Regions from separate parts of the Mesobacillus sp. ABV4_180 genome, predicted to be linked through region 1. Evidence: predicted binding sites of a transcription regulator. Region 1 holds the regulator's gene; each other region holds the start of a gene.
The links. Region 1 encodes CtsR, which represses protease genes until heat stress. Its sites were predicted from a motif close to ATGGTCAATAAAGGTCAAACA; they were not measured.
Positions count from the first base shown of each region.

Region 2: the regulator CtsR is predicted to act here: its motif matches at 1,627-1,647, upstream of clpB (ATP-dependent chaperone ClpB).
Region 3: the regulator CtsR is predicted to act here: its motif matches at 1,227-1,247, upstream of ACXAEA_RS16660 (ATP-dependent Clp protease ATP-binding subunit).

Region 1 covers NZ_JBSWTJ010000001.1:189,866-194,324, forward strand. The annotation lists gene ACXAEA_RS01055 (protein arginine kinase) at 1-468, opposite strand, end outside; gene ACXAEA_RS01060 (UvrB/UvrC motif-containing protein) at 471-1,019, opposite strand; gene ACXAEA_RS01065 (CtsR family transcriptional regulator) at 1,045-1,506, opposite strand; rRNA gene rrf (5S ribosomal RNA) at 2,093-2,208, opposite strand; rRNA gene ACXAEA_RS01075 (23S ribosomal RNA) at 2,309-4,459, opposite strand, start outside.
Region 2 covers NZ_JBSWTJ010000001.1:3,410,139-3,414,597, reverse strand. The annotation lists gene argF (ornithine carbamoyltransferase) at 1-217, shown strand, start outside; gene ACXAEA_RS17495 (undecaprenyl-diphosphate phosphatase) at 403-1,215, opposite strand; gene ACXAEA_RS17490 (YjzC family protein) at 1,368-1,547, shown strand; gene clpB (ATP-dependent chaperone ClpB) at 1,658-4,258, shown strand; gene ACXAEA_RS17480 (YjzD family protein) at 4,305-4,459, opposite strand, start outside.
Region 3 covers NZ_JBSWTJ010000001.1:3,239,040-3,243,498, forward strand. The annotation lists gene ACXAEA_RS16650 (hypothetical protein) at 1-26, shown strand, start outside; gene ACXAEA_RS16655 (YkvI family membrane protein) at 74-1,117, opposite strand; gene ACXAEA_RS16660 (ATP-dependent Clp protease ATP-binding subunit) at 1,340-3,490, shown strand; gene ACXAEA_RS16665 (efflux RND transporter permease subunit) at 3,620-4,459, shown strand, end outside.

The DNA of each region.
Region 1 (4,459 bases):
ATAATTGACATATTCCTCAAGCCAGTCATCAATTTCATTGGCAGCCTTCAAAGCTTCACTGAGCTGGAATCCCGGGAACAAGCATTGTATCCTGACATGGTCCTCCTCATTGATCATGATGCTGATCTCTTCATTATCAGTTAAAAGGACTGCGCCATGGATCGAGTTTTCAGCTAGATTGGGACTTATTAAATGTTTCTCAACAAGTACCCGTTTTTGCAGTGGCGGGATTTCATCCATCTTTATCAGTTCCAGCTGCCCAAATTTAGGTATGGATGTGTTTTCGGCACGCTCCATAATCGTGCCAATGACAGCCTCAGCCTCTCCATTTGTGAACAGAGTCGGAAAATTATATTCATCCAGATTCCGTGCGAACCGGATGCGAGAGCTGAGGACGATATCAGAATCAGGACCATCATCACTCATCCAGGAGCTTACAGCCTGACTGATGAACTTCTCCAATGACAAGGCTACTCCCCTCCCTCTTGCTTCTCTGATAATTTCTTTTCCAGTCCCCTGATCTGGTCCCTGGTCTCTGCAGCCTTCTCAAACTCCTCCTGGGAAATTAAACTTCTCAGAGTTTGCTTTAAATCATCAATCGTCTTCCTTAATTGAAGATCTCCGCCAATTCTCTTAGGAATCTTTCCAATATGCGTGAAATTACCGCTATGGAGCCTCCTTACAATGGGATTCAACTGGCCGCGGAATGCATCATAGCAAGTTGCACAGCCAAACCTTCCTACTTTCACAAACTGTGGAAACGTCATGGAACACTGCGGGCATTGAAGGACCTGTTCAGTTTGTAAAGCTTCCTTTTTCTGCTCCGGAAAAGCAGATTCCATATTCAACAATCCGGCAAGCAAGCTATTGATCGAAAAACCAGGTCCGTTGTTCATCATAAACATGTCGCCTTTTTCTTGTGCGCATTTTTCACACAAATGCATTTCCATTTTTTCGCCGTTTGAAAAATTCGTGAAGTGCAGCGTTGCCGGCCTTTGATTACATTCTTGGCAGATCATGCCCTCACCTCTTTATCTACTTTGCTTATTTAAATTTCAACGCCATCAGCATCGCCTTCAACATCCTCGCACGCAACTCATCGCGCTGCGGAAGTTCAATGTACAGGATTGACCTGTCAAGTACACTAAGCATGATCTTCGCTTCCCTGTCCGTGACAACGTCCTCCTCGACAATGCGGTAAATGACATCTTCAGCGCTGCTTTGCGAAATCCGTGTTTGAATCAAAGACAGTAGATCATCAATCAGGTGCGCATGGTCATAAGTCTGGACTTTGATGATACGGATATAACCGCCGCCACCCCGCTTGCTCTCAACAAGATATCCTCGTTCAATCGTGAACCTCGTATTAATGACATAGTTGATCTGGGATGGTACGCATTGAAATTTATCGGCGATTTCACTTCGCTTGATTTCAACGATCTCCTTATCGCTCATTTCCAAAACATGCTTGAGGTAATTTTCAATGATGTCCGATATATTCCTCACTAAACCTCCCCCTATCTGACTTTGACTATATTTGACATTAATTATACAAAAAAATTTTTTTCGATGCAATTAATGCATCCAGAATTATTTTCGCCAAAATTATGTATGCCAAAACATAACAATTAGGGGTGTTGTTGGTTATTATACCCATTTTAATTTAGGTGGAAACTTCTAATGAATTGATGTTAGGTATTTTTTTCATTTGGGCTGGATGACTTATTATATGGGCGAATGTGGTGATTAGTGCCTGGATGCAAGTGGTCGATATATCTGGAATTATGATCGATATATCTTAAAATGTGGTCGATAAAATTATAATTTCGCTGATATAATGCAAAATCTGGTCGATATATTTCATTTATCGCCAATATAAGCAAAGTACGAAACCAAAAGATTGTTTGCATGGAGACGTTTTTATGGTGATTTTCATTTTCTTGATTATTGGTTGGGAGATTAGTTAGAAAAAGTGAGATTCAATTGAGATAGCGCAAAGAATAATATATTCCTGTACTTTTTAAGAGGTTTCGTTTTTCTAATGCAAAAAAAGACACAAAAAAGAACAGCCATTACAGCTGTTCTTTCGTGTGCCCGGCGGCGTCCTACTCTCACAGGGGGAAACCCCCAACTACCATCGGCGCTGAGAAGCTTAACTTCCGTGTTCGGTATGGGAACGGGTGTGACCTTCTCGCCATCGCCACCAGACTATTTGGTTTGAGGTTTTGCTATTTTGCTTCGCAAAAAGCTTTATTCCCTCAAAACTAGATAATGTGTAAGAAGAATTCAAGAAGAACGAATGATCTATTTGGTTAAGTCCTCGAACGATTAGTATCAGTCAGCTCCACACGTCACCGCGCTTCCACCTCTGACCTATCAACCTGATCATCTTTCAGGGTTCTTACTAGCTTGCGCTATGGGAAATCTCATCTTGAGGGGGGCTTCATGCTTAGATGCTTTCAGCACTTATCCCGTCCGCACATAGCTACCCAGCGATGCCTTTGGCAAGACAACTGGTACACCAGCGGTGCGTCCATCCCGGTCCTCTCGTACTAAGGACAGCTCCTCTCAAATTTCCTGCGCCCACGACGGATAGGGACCGAACTGTCTCACGACGTTCTGAACCCAGCTCGCGTACCGCTTTAATGGGCGAACAGCCCAACCCTTGGGACCGACTACAGCCCCAGGATGCGATGAGCCGACATCGAGGTGCCAAACCTCCCCGTCGATGTGGACTCTTGGGGGAGATAAGCCTGTTATCCCCGGGGTAGCTTTTATCCGTTGAGCGATGGCCCTTCCATGCGGAACCACCGGATCACTAAGCCCGACTTTCGTCCCTGCTCGACTTGTAGGTCTCGCAGTCAAGCTCCCTTGTGCCTTTACACTCTGCGAATGATTTCCAACCATTCTGAGGGAACCTTTGGGCGCCTCCGTTACTCTTTAGGAGGCGACCGCCCCAGTCAAACTGCCCACCTGACACTGTCTCCCGCCCCGATCAGGGGCGCGGGTTAGAATTTCAATACAGCCAGGGTAGTATCCCACCGACGCCTCCACCGAAGCTGGCGCTCCGGTTTCTCAGGCTCCTACCTATCCTGTACAAGCTGTACCAAAATTCAATATCAGGCTACAGTAAAGCTCCACGGGGTCTTTCCGTCCTGTCGCGGGTAACCTGCATCTTCACAGGTACTATAATTTCACCGAGTCTCTCGTTGAGACAGTGCCCAGATCGTTACGCCTTTCGTGCGGGTCGGAACTTACCCGACAAGGAATTTCGCTACCTTAGGACCGTTATAGTTACGGCCGCCGTTTACTGGGGCTTCGATTCAGAGCTTCGCGTGAGCTAACCCCTCCTCTTAACCTTCCAGCACCGGGCAGGCGTCAGCCCCTATACTTCGCCTTGCGGCTTCGCAGAGACCTGTGTTTTTGCTAAACAGTCGCCTGGGCCTATTCACTGCGGCTCATCCGGGCTATTCACCCAAATGAGCACCCCTTCTCCCGAAGTTACGGGGTCATTTTGCCGAGTTCCTTAACGAGAGTTCTCTCGCTCACCTTAGGATTCTCTCCTCGCCTACCTGTGTCGGTTTGCGGTACGGGCACCATTTATCTCGCTAGAGGCTTTTCTTGGCAGTGTGGAATCAGGAACTTCGGTACTAAATTTCCCTCGCTGTCACAGCTCAGCCTTCACGCAAGCGGGATTTGCCTCACTTGCAGCCTAACTGCTTAGACGCGCATATCCAACAGCGCGCTTACCCTATCCTCCTGCGTCCCCCCGTCGCTCAAACGATAAAGAGGTGGTACAGGAATATCAACCTGTTGTCCATCGCCTACGCCTTTCGGCCTCGGCTTAGGTCCCGACTAACCCTGAGAGGACGAGCCTTCCTCAGGAAACCTTAGGCATTCGGTGGATGGGATTCTCACCCATCTTTCGCTACTCATACCGGCATTCTCACTTCTAAGCGCTCCACCAGTCCTTACGGTCTAGCTTCAACGCCCTTAGAACGCTCTCCTACCACTGACATCTAAGATGTCAATCCACAGCTTCGGTGATACGTTTAGCCCCGGTACATTTTCGGCGCAGAGTCACTCGACCAGTGAGCTATTACGCACTCTTTAAATGGTGGCTGCTTCTAAGCCAACATCCTGGTTGTCTAAGCAACTCCACATCCTTTTCCACTTAACGTATACTTTGGGACCTTAGCTGGTGGTCTGGGCTGTTTCCCTTTTGACTACGGATCTTATCACTCGCAGTCTGACTCCCACGGATAAGTCTTTGGCATTCGGAGTTTGTCTGAATTCGGTAACCCGATGAGGGCCCCTAGTCCAAACAGTGCTCTACCTCCAAGACTCTTACAACGTGAGGCTAGCCCTAAAGCTATTTCGGAGAGAACCAGCTATCTCCAAGTTCGATTGGAATTTCTCCGCTACCCACACCTCATCCCCGCACTTTTCAACGTGCGTG
Region 2 (4,459 bases), 3.2 Mb from region 1:
CGAGCAAAGGCTGAAGGATTTTTGTGATTATCAGGTAAATGAAGATTTGCTAAAGGGAGCTAAAGACGATTATCTATTTATGCACTGCCTCCCAGCGCACCGTGGGGAGGAAGTAACAGCAGAAGTGATTGACGGGCAGCACTCAGTCGTCTTCGAGCAGGCAGGAAATCGGCTCCACGCCCAAAAAGCATTACTGGTGGAGATTTTAAAAGATTAAGTCATGTGGGTTAGAGTCGAGGATTAGATGATGGCGTAAGAAAGTTAGTTCTATAAGACCGTTTGAAGGTCGTAGGCTAAAGAAGGTCACATAGAAAAATTCTATAAGCCCACATTGAGCTCACATGCTTAAAAACGTCACATAGAACAAACCCCGGCTACAAAAATAGCCGGGGTTCGCCATGTTTAAGAAAAAAGTATGACCAGCGGGCCGACGATAAAGCAATAAATCGCAAAATACTTCAGGTTTCCGCGGGCCATGATATTCATGAACCATTTTAAAGAGATATATGAAGCAATAAGAGAAGCGAAAAACGCAAACGTATACGGGATAGCTAAATCATCAAGGTAGGGATCATTCAATATGTCTGAAAATCCAAGAATCATTCCGCCAACACTTACAGGTATATAAAGAAGGAAAGAATATTTTAGTGCTGTTTCCTGTTTCATTCCTAGCCCCATGGCAGCGACAATTGTTGCTCCTGAGCGGCTTATCCCTGGTATCAATGCGACTGCCTGTGCAAGGCCTACAATGATTGCATCCCTAAAGCGTATATCTCCGTCATTTTTGCGGCCGCGCATATTGCGGATCATCCAAAGCGCAATACCGGTAATTAGTAATGTAATACCAACCGTTTGGATGGACGCCAGGTTGTCCTCGACGAAATCGCCAAATAATATCCCGATCACACCGGCTGGAATCGTGCCGACAATCAAATAAAGGATGAACATGAAATCTGACTTTGCTTCAGGATCTTTGTTTTTAAGATATGCAATCCCATTAACGATTAACCGGATGATATCATCACGATAAATCAACAATACGGCGAATAACGACGCTGTGTTCACCAATAGCGCAAAGCTCATTCCTTCGATTTGCAACCCGAAAAAATGCTCAGCTATCTCCAGATGTCCGCTCGAAGATACCGGAATCGGTTCAGTGATTCCCTGAAACAGCCCTAAAAATATGTATTTGATCAAGTCATAAAAGTTGTCCATATCGTATTAAAGATCCTCCCCCTCAGTATTGAATCCATACCAACTAATTTAACGTAAATGGCTTTTTATTGGAAGGATAAATTAAACATTAATACTTTGATTAAATCCGCAAATAATAAAATAGCCGAATTACTTATGAAGGAGGAATTCTAATGGGTCAGAGTCATCAGTTCCGTCCTGGGCAAAAAGCTCCCAATAATGGTATTTACATTGAAATTGGTGAAACAGGAAGCAATGTTAACAACCCGCAAAAAATAAAGCTGAAAGCAGGAGACCGTTTTCCGGAAACCTCAAACCACAATCGCCACTGGACTTACATGCCAAAACCTTAACAAACAAAATTATTTGCAAAGAAAGCCATCCAGTGCGGATGGCTTTACTTATTGGGAATTTTTATTATAATATTAATTAAAGGTCAAAAAAGGTCAAAGGAGTGGTTGGGTTGGATTTGAATAAAATGACGGAAAGCTTGCAGAAGGCATTTGTTTCGGCCCAGACCATGGCTGTACAGCATAATCATCAGGAAGTAGACGATTTGCATCTGTTTATTGCCTTGCTTGAGCAAGAAAGCAGCCTGGTGGGCACTTTGCTATCTGGCATGGGAATCAATCCCGGGCAAATTAGTGAAGAATTAAATAAAGCATTATCCAAAAAGCCGCAGGTAATAGGAAGCGGCGTGGAGCATGGTAAATTATATATTACATCTGCATTGCAAAAGGTTTTGGCACAGGCAGAAAAGGAAATGAAACAGTTTGATGATGAATTTCTGTCAGTTGAACATGTTTTGCTTGCTGCATTTGACACGGCTTCCTCTGAAACGGGAGCTGCATTGAAAAGATTCGGTTTATCGAGGAAAACAATGTTAGCAAGAATCATGGAAGTTAGGGGGAACCAGAGAGTGACTTCACAAAACCCGGAAGCAACATATGAGGTATTAAAGAAATATGGTCGTGATCTTGTAGAGGAAGTACGTGCCGGCAAGGTTGATCCGGTCATTGGCAGGGACAGTGAAATCCGGAATGTGGTCCGTATCCTTTCAAGGAAGACAAAAAATAATCCAGTATTGATTGGAGAGCCTGGAGTAGGTAAGACTGCAATCGTTGAAGGCCTTGCACAGAGGATCGTGCGCAAGGATGTCCCTGAAGGCCTTAAGGATAAAACCATCTTCGCCCTGGATATGAGTGCATTGATCGCCGGTGCCAAGTTCCGCGGAGAATTTGAAGAGAGATTGAAGGCAGTTTTAAATGAAGTAAAGAAAAGTGATGGTAAAATCCTTCTGTTTATAGATGAGCTTCATACGATTGTCGGTGCAGGGAAAACAGAAGGGGCAATGGATGCCGGCAATATGCTGAAGCCTATGCTCGCTCGCGGTGAACTCCACTGCATAGGTGCAACAACATTGGACGAGCACAGAAAGTACATTGAAAAAGATCCTGCACTTGAGCGCCGATTCCAGCAAGTATTGGTACAGGAGCCTGATGTCGAGGACACTGTTTCGATTTTAAGAGGATTGAAGGAAAGATTTGAAATCCACCACGGCGTCAATATCCACGACCGGGCGCTGGTAGCTGCTGCCACTCTGTCCGATCGCTATATTACGGATCGATTCCTTCCTGACAAGGCAATTGACCTTGTGGATGAGGCATGCGCGATGATCCGTACCGAAATTGATTCTATGCCTTCGGAGCTTGATGAAGTAACAAGAAGAGTGATGCAGCTCGAAATCGAGGAAGCTGCGCTCACGAAAGAAAAAGATGATGCCAGCCGCCATCGCCTGGAAACACTTCGCAAGGAGCTTGTGAACCTTAGGGAAACGGCGAATGAAATGAAGGCTAGATGGTATAAGGAAAAAGAAGGAATACAAAAGGTCCAGGAAAAACGCGAATTGCTGGAAAAACTTCGCCGGGAATTGGAAAAGGCTGAAAATGATTATGATTTAAACAAAGCAGCTGAACTTAGGCATGGACGCATTCCTTCCCTGGAAAAAGAACTGAAGGAACTAGAAACGGAAGTAAGTGACAATGCTGGTGAAAGACTTCTCCGTGAAGAAGTAACAGAGGAAGAGATTGCATCGATTGTTTCACGCTGGACTGGCATCCCTGTCATGAAGCTCGTCGAAGGAGAAAGGGAAAAGCTCCTCAAGTTGGAAAGTATCCTACATGAACGAGTCGTTGGTCAGGAGGAAGCAGTATCGCTTGTGTCAGATGCTGTCCTCAGGGCGAGAGCAGGGATCAAAGACCCGAACCGGCCAATTGGTTCCTTCATTTTTCTGGGTCCTACCGGAGTTGGAAAAACAGAATTGGCAAAGACACTCGCCCAGTCACTGTTTGATAGTGAAGAACATATTATCAGGATTGATATGTCGGAGTACATGGAAAAGCATGCCGTGTCAAGACTGATCGGAGCCCCTCCGGGATATGTTGGTTATGAAGAAGGGGGCCAGCTGACGGAGGCTGTGAGAAGAAATCCATACTCTGTCATCCTGCTTGATGAAATTGAAAAGGCGCATCCGGAAGTCTTCAACATTCTGCTCCAGATGCTCGATGACGGCCGTGTCACAGATTCGCAAGGAAGGACAGTTGACTTCAAGAACACGGTCATTATCATGACATCCAATATTGGCTCGCATCATTTGCTTGAGAGACAGGATGGAGGGGAAGAAATATCTTCAGAAACGAGGGAACTGGTTATGTCCCAGCTGCGTGGCCATTTCCGCCCTGAATTCCTAAATAGGGTCGATGAAATAATATTGTTCAAACCGCTTGCGTTAAAAGAAATAAAAATGATCGTAGATAAATTGGTTTCGTCATTGAAAATTCGACTCGCCGATCAGCAGATTCAGATTGGGATTACAGATGAGGCTAAAGCGTTTTTAGCTGAAAATGGTTTCGATCCTGTTTATGGAGCCAGACCGCTGAAGAGGTTCATACAACGGACTTTGGAAACGAAGCTGGCGAAAGAAATCATTGCCGGCAACATCAAAGAAAAAAGCCAGGTTGAAATCACAGTAGAGAATGATGAAATCAAAATAAATGTTCAGTAGATAGAAAAAAAGTCATCCATCAGGATGACTTTTTTATGTACGTTTTTTAGTGAATTCCATGCTTTCCTTCAGGTTCATTTGGAAGTACAGCCGGAACTACAAGGATAATAATAGTTGCCACGACTGAAATGATGCTGCCTGTTACCAGGTCGAACTCAACGCCGATCATCGCGCCAGCTACATAATTAAGCATTTGAACTA
Region 3 (4,459 bases), 3.0 Mb from region 1:
AATCAATAATGGCAGAAAAAAAATAACACAAAAAAGAAGGGTAATCTCCCTTCTTTTTTTATATCTCAATTCTTCATTTTTTAAGGTTTACTGGCTTCATCCATAAAAGGACAATAAAAATCAAACTGATGTAACCAAAGACAGGATACAAAATTGAAAGCAATGTTCCGTAATGGATTTGGCTGATGAAATAGCAAATCAAGAATAAAAATGAAACGATGAGTAAGCTTGGCAGCTTGATGTATTTTTGAATTTGCCTTTCCAAACCAAAGATATTCCCGATTACCGAAGTGAAAATCTCTCCATACACAATTAAAACAAAGATCCAATAAAGTCCTGCAATCAATTGTTTCATGATCACCGCCATCGGGATCTCGAACGTTTCAAACCCTGGAAGCATGATCAAAGTTAGATGGCTTGAAATCAAAATTAGTGTCAGGGCTATTCCTCCGATAATCCCTCCCCATTTTACCGTATTATCGTCCTTGATTTCTGCAGCCACTGGCACCAGTACAGCCTGAGCAAGGGACAAGTTCAGCGCGGTGTAAGAGAATGGAGCAACGACTGATTTCCACCCGTCATCAGCATGCGGTATAAATACCACTTGTTCAATGAAACCAGGCAATTTAGCAGAAAGAAAAAAAAGGATCATGCTGAAAAGAATCATCATTGGAACCACAAATGTATTGACCGCAAAAACACCTTTCAAGCCAACAAACATGACAGCCAGTGACAGCGCTATTGTAATAAAGATTCCCAATGATTTCGTCAGCCCAAGCTGCTCTTCAAAGACGGCACCTGCGCCTGACAGCATAACCGCACAGACCCCTAGAAGCATGACCAGCATGACAACATTGATAATCCTCCCAAAAAACTTCCCAAATAAATGCTCATTCATTTCCTCATATGAACGTGCACCGATTGCAGCAGCAATCCTCATCAGTTTTGAACCCATGTATATAAGCATATAACCGCTCATGAATATTCCTACCAAACCAAATATGCCAAAGCGGGAAAAAAATTCGACGATCTCCCTCCCTGTCGCAAAGCCGGCACCTACTACAGTGCCTACATATACTGCAGCGATTTGAAAGGCAGCACCCCAGTTTGTCTTCAAAGCATTCCCCTCCCTTCTTTCCAATATATGTGGATGCAGACAAACCATGACGAGCTTTTTTTAAATGATCAATCACATTTTGTAAAAATTACCACAATCAAAGCGATTGAAAGTCAAAGAAGGTCAAAGTATAATAAAACTACATTGATCAAAGATAGTCAAAGTCAAATAGATTATTCTCTGATCAGATTCCTAAATAGAAATTTTGAAGGAGGAACTTAAATGCTTTGTCAAAATTGCCATGAGAAACACGCTAATATTCAATTAAAAATAACCCTGAACGGTAATCAGAAGCATTTAATGCTCTGTGATGTTTGCTACAAAAAAGAGAAAGAAAAGATAGGTGCTTCCTTTGGCAGCCCGATGTCCGGATTCGGCGGACATGGCGGCTCACCATTCGATGATATGTTCAAAATCCCAAGAGATCTGAATCATCAAATCCCTGAACCAAAACCGGCTGCAACAGCTAAAACTACGGGGGGCGGAAATGGTTTTATTGACCAATACGGAAGAAACCTCACGCAAATCGCCAGGACGGGTTTGATTGACCCTGTGATTGGACGTGACGAAGAAGTTAAGCGCGTAATCGAAATCTTAAATAGAAGAAATAAAAACAATCCTGTTCTCATTGGTGAACCCGGCGTTGGTAAAACGGCGATTGCCGAAGGACTTGCGCTGAAGATTGTCGAAGGCTCTGTACCGAATAAGCTGAAGAACAAAGAAGTATATTTATTAGATATCGCATCAATGCTGTCAAACACAGGTATACGCGGCCAATTCGAGGAAAGAATGAAACAGCTGATTTCAGAATTACAGGCTCGAAAAAATATCATTCTTTTCATTGATGAAATTCACCAGCTTGTTGGTGCAGGCTCTGCTGAAGGTTCGATGGATGCAGGGAATATTTTAAAGCCAGCTCTAGCCCGCGGTGAGCTTCAGGTTGTTGGTGCGACGACGTTGAAGGAATACCGCCAGATTGAAAAGGATGCGGCACTCGAGAGACGCTTTCAGCCTGTCCATGTACTTGAACCAACTGTGCAAGAAGCAATCGAAATTCTGAAAGGAATTCAGACCAAATACGAAGAATTCCATCAGGTTCTTTTTACGGAAGATACAATCAAGGCATGTGTGCAATTATCACACCGCTATATCCAGGACCGCTTCCTTCCTGACAAGGCAATCGACCTTATGGATGAAGCCGGATCCAAACTCAACCTGGTTACTGAATACTCAAATAATAACGATGCCGAGAACCGGCTTGCTGAGATTGCAATGGAAAAGGAAGAAGCATTGAAAAAAGAAGATTATGAAAGGGCTGCTAAGCTTCGTGATGAAGAAGCGAAGCTTGAAAAAGCTCTGGAGAATAACACCAGTTCAGAACGTCCTGTTGTTACCATCCAGCATATCCAGGAAATCATTGAACAGAAGACGGGTATTCCTGTAGGCAAACTTCAGGAAGAAGAACAGGAAAAGATGAAAAACCTTGCAGCAAACCTGAACAGCAAGGTAATCGGTCAGAAAGATGCCGTGCAAAAAGTTTCCAAAGCGATTCGCCGCAGCCGTGCAGGCCTGAAAACCAAGAACCGCCCAATAGGTTCCTTCCTGTTCGTCGGCCCAACAGGTGTCGGTAAAACCGAAATGACGAAGACATTGGCTGAGGAACTGTTTGGATCCAAAGATGCAATGGTCCGCCTGGATATGAGCGAATATATGGAAAAACACAGCGTCTCCAAGCTGATCGGTTCACCTCCGGGATACGTCGGCCACGATGAAGCTGGCCAGCTGACGGAAAAAATCCGCCGCAATCCATACAGCATCATCCTGCTTGACGAAATTGAAAAAGCTCATCCAGATGTACAGCACATGTTCCTGCAAATCCTTGAAGATGGCCGCCTGACGGACAGCCAGGGCCGCACTGTAAGTTTTAAGGAGACGGTCATCATCATGACAAGCAACGCAGGCGTAGGTCACAAGTCCATCAAGGTAGGATTTGGGCAGAACACTGCTGTCAATGAATCAAGTATTCTTGATTCTCTGGGAGGGTTCTTCAAGCCAGAATTCCTGAACCGTTTTGATAGCATCATCGAGTTCAAATCGCTAGAAAAAGAACATCTGCTTCAGATCGTTGACCTGATGCTAACTGAACTGAAAGGAACACTAAAAGAACAAAATATCAGTCTTGAAGTGACAGATGGTGTAAAGGAAAGACTTACAGAACTGGGGTACCATCCGGCTTTCGGTGCTCGCCCTCTTCGCCGCTCCATCCAGGACCAGCTTGAGGATTCCATTGCCGACTTCATTCTTGAAGAACCGGATGCAGACAATCTTGAAGCAGTCCTCGAGAATGACACAATCAAAATCAACAGAAAATAACGTATTTTTAGGCCCGGAGTCCAACTTCGGGCCAAAAGTTTTTGTATTTTTACAGTTTAAAAATGAAAACTACATAAAACACATATAAAATAGAATCATGAATTTACAAATAGAAATGAGGTAAACCTAATGGGGTTTTTAACAAAATTCAGTCTTAAAAATGCATTTGCTGTTTTTATCATTTCATTTTTATTGATACTAGGCGGGCTGTACTCCTTCACACGGCTTAAAGTCGATTTGCTGCCTAATATCGAATTCCCTCAGCTCTCTGTAGAAGTGATCTATCCAGGGGCCTCTCCTCAGGATATCAACGAACAGGTAACGGAGAAGCTTGAAACGAAGTTCAAAGGGATCGATGGCATCAAGAAAATGCAGAGTTCATCATTTGAAAGCATCGCAATCATCAATCTTGAATTTCCTTTTGAAACAGAACTTGACGATGCCGAACAGCAAGTCAACTCCTTCATCAAGGAAGCGGGACTCCCTGAAAATGTGCAGACAAATGTAAACCGCTTTTCCTTTGGCACATTCCCGATATTCAATATCTCCCTTTTCTCAAAAGGTGACCAGGAACTGGAACAGCTTGTGAACGAAGAAATCATTCCTGAATTGAATAAAATCCAGGGAATAAATAGTGTTTCAGTTGGGGGTATGACCGAAGACATCCTCCAAATAACTGTCGATGAGGAAAAGGCAGCCAAACTGGCCCTCAGCTTGAATGATATTAAAGAAACAATCAATGCCAGGAAATTCAGCTTCCCGGCAGGCAACTTGAATGAAAATGAAATTCAGGTACCTGTAAGGGTGCAGGAAAAAATTGAAGAAATTAATGAACTCGAAAACCTTGTCATCAAGTCCAAATTTGTACCTGATGCACCTCCGGTGAAACTGAGTGACCTGGCTTCGATTGAAGTGGTAACCGAAAAACCGGAAATCACACGTTACAATGAAAAAGAATCATTATCCATG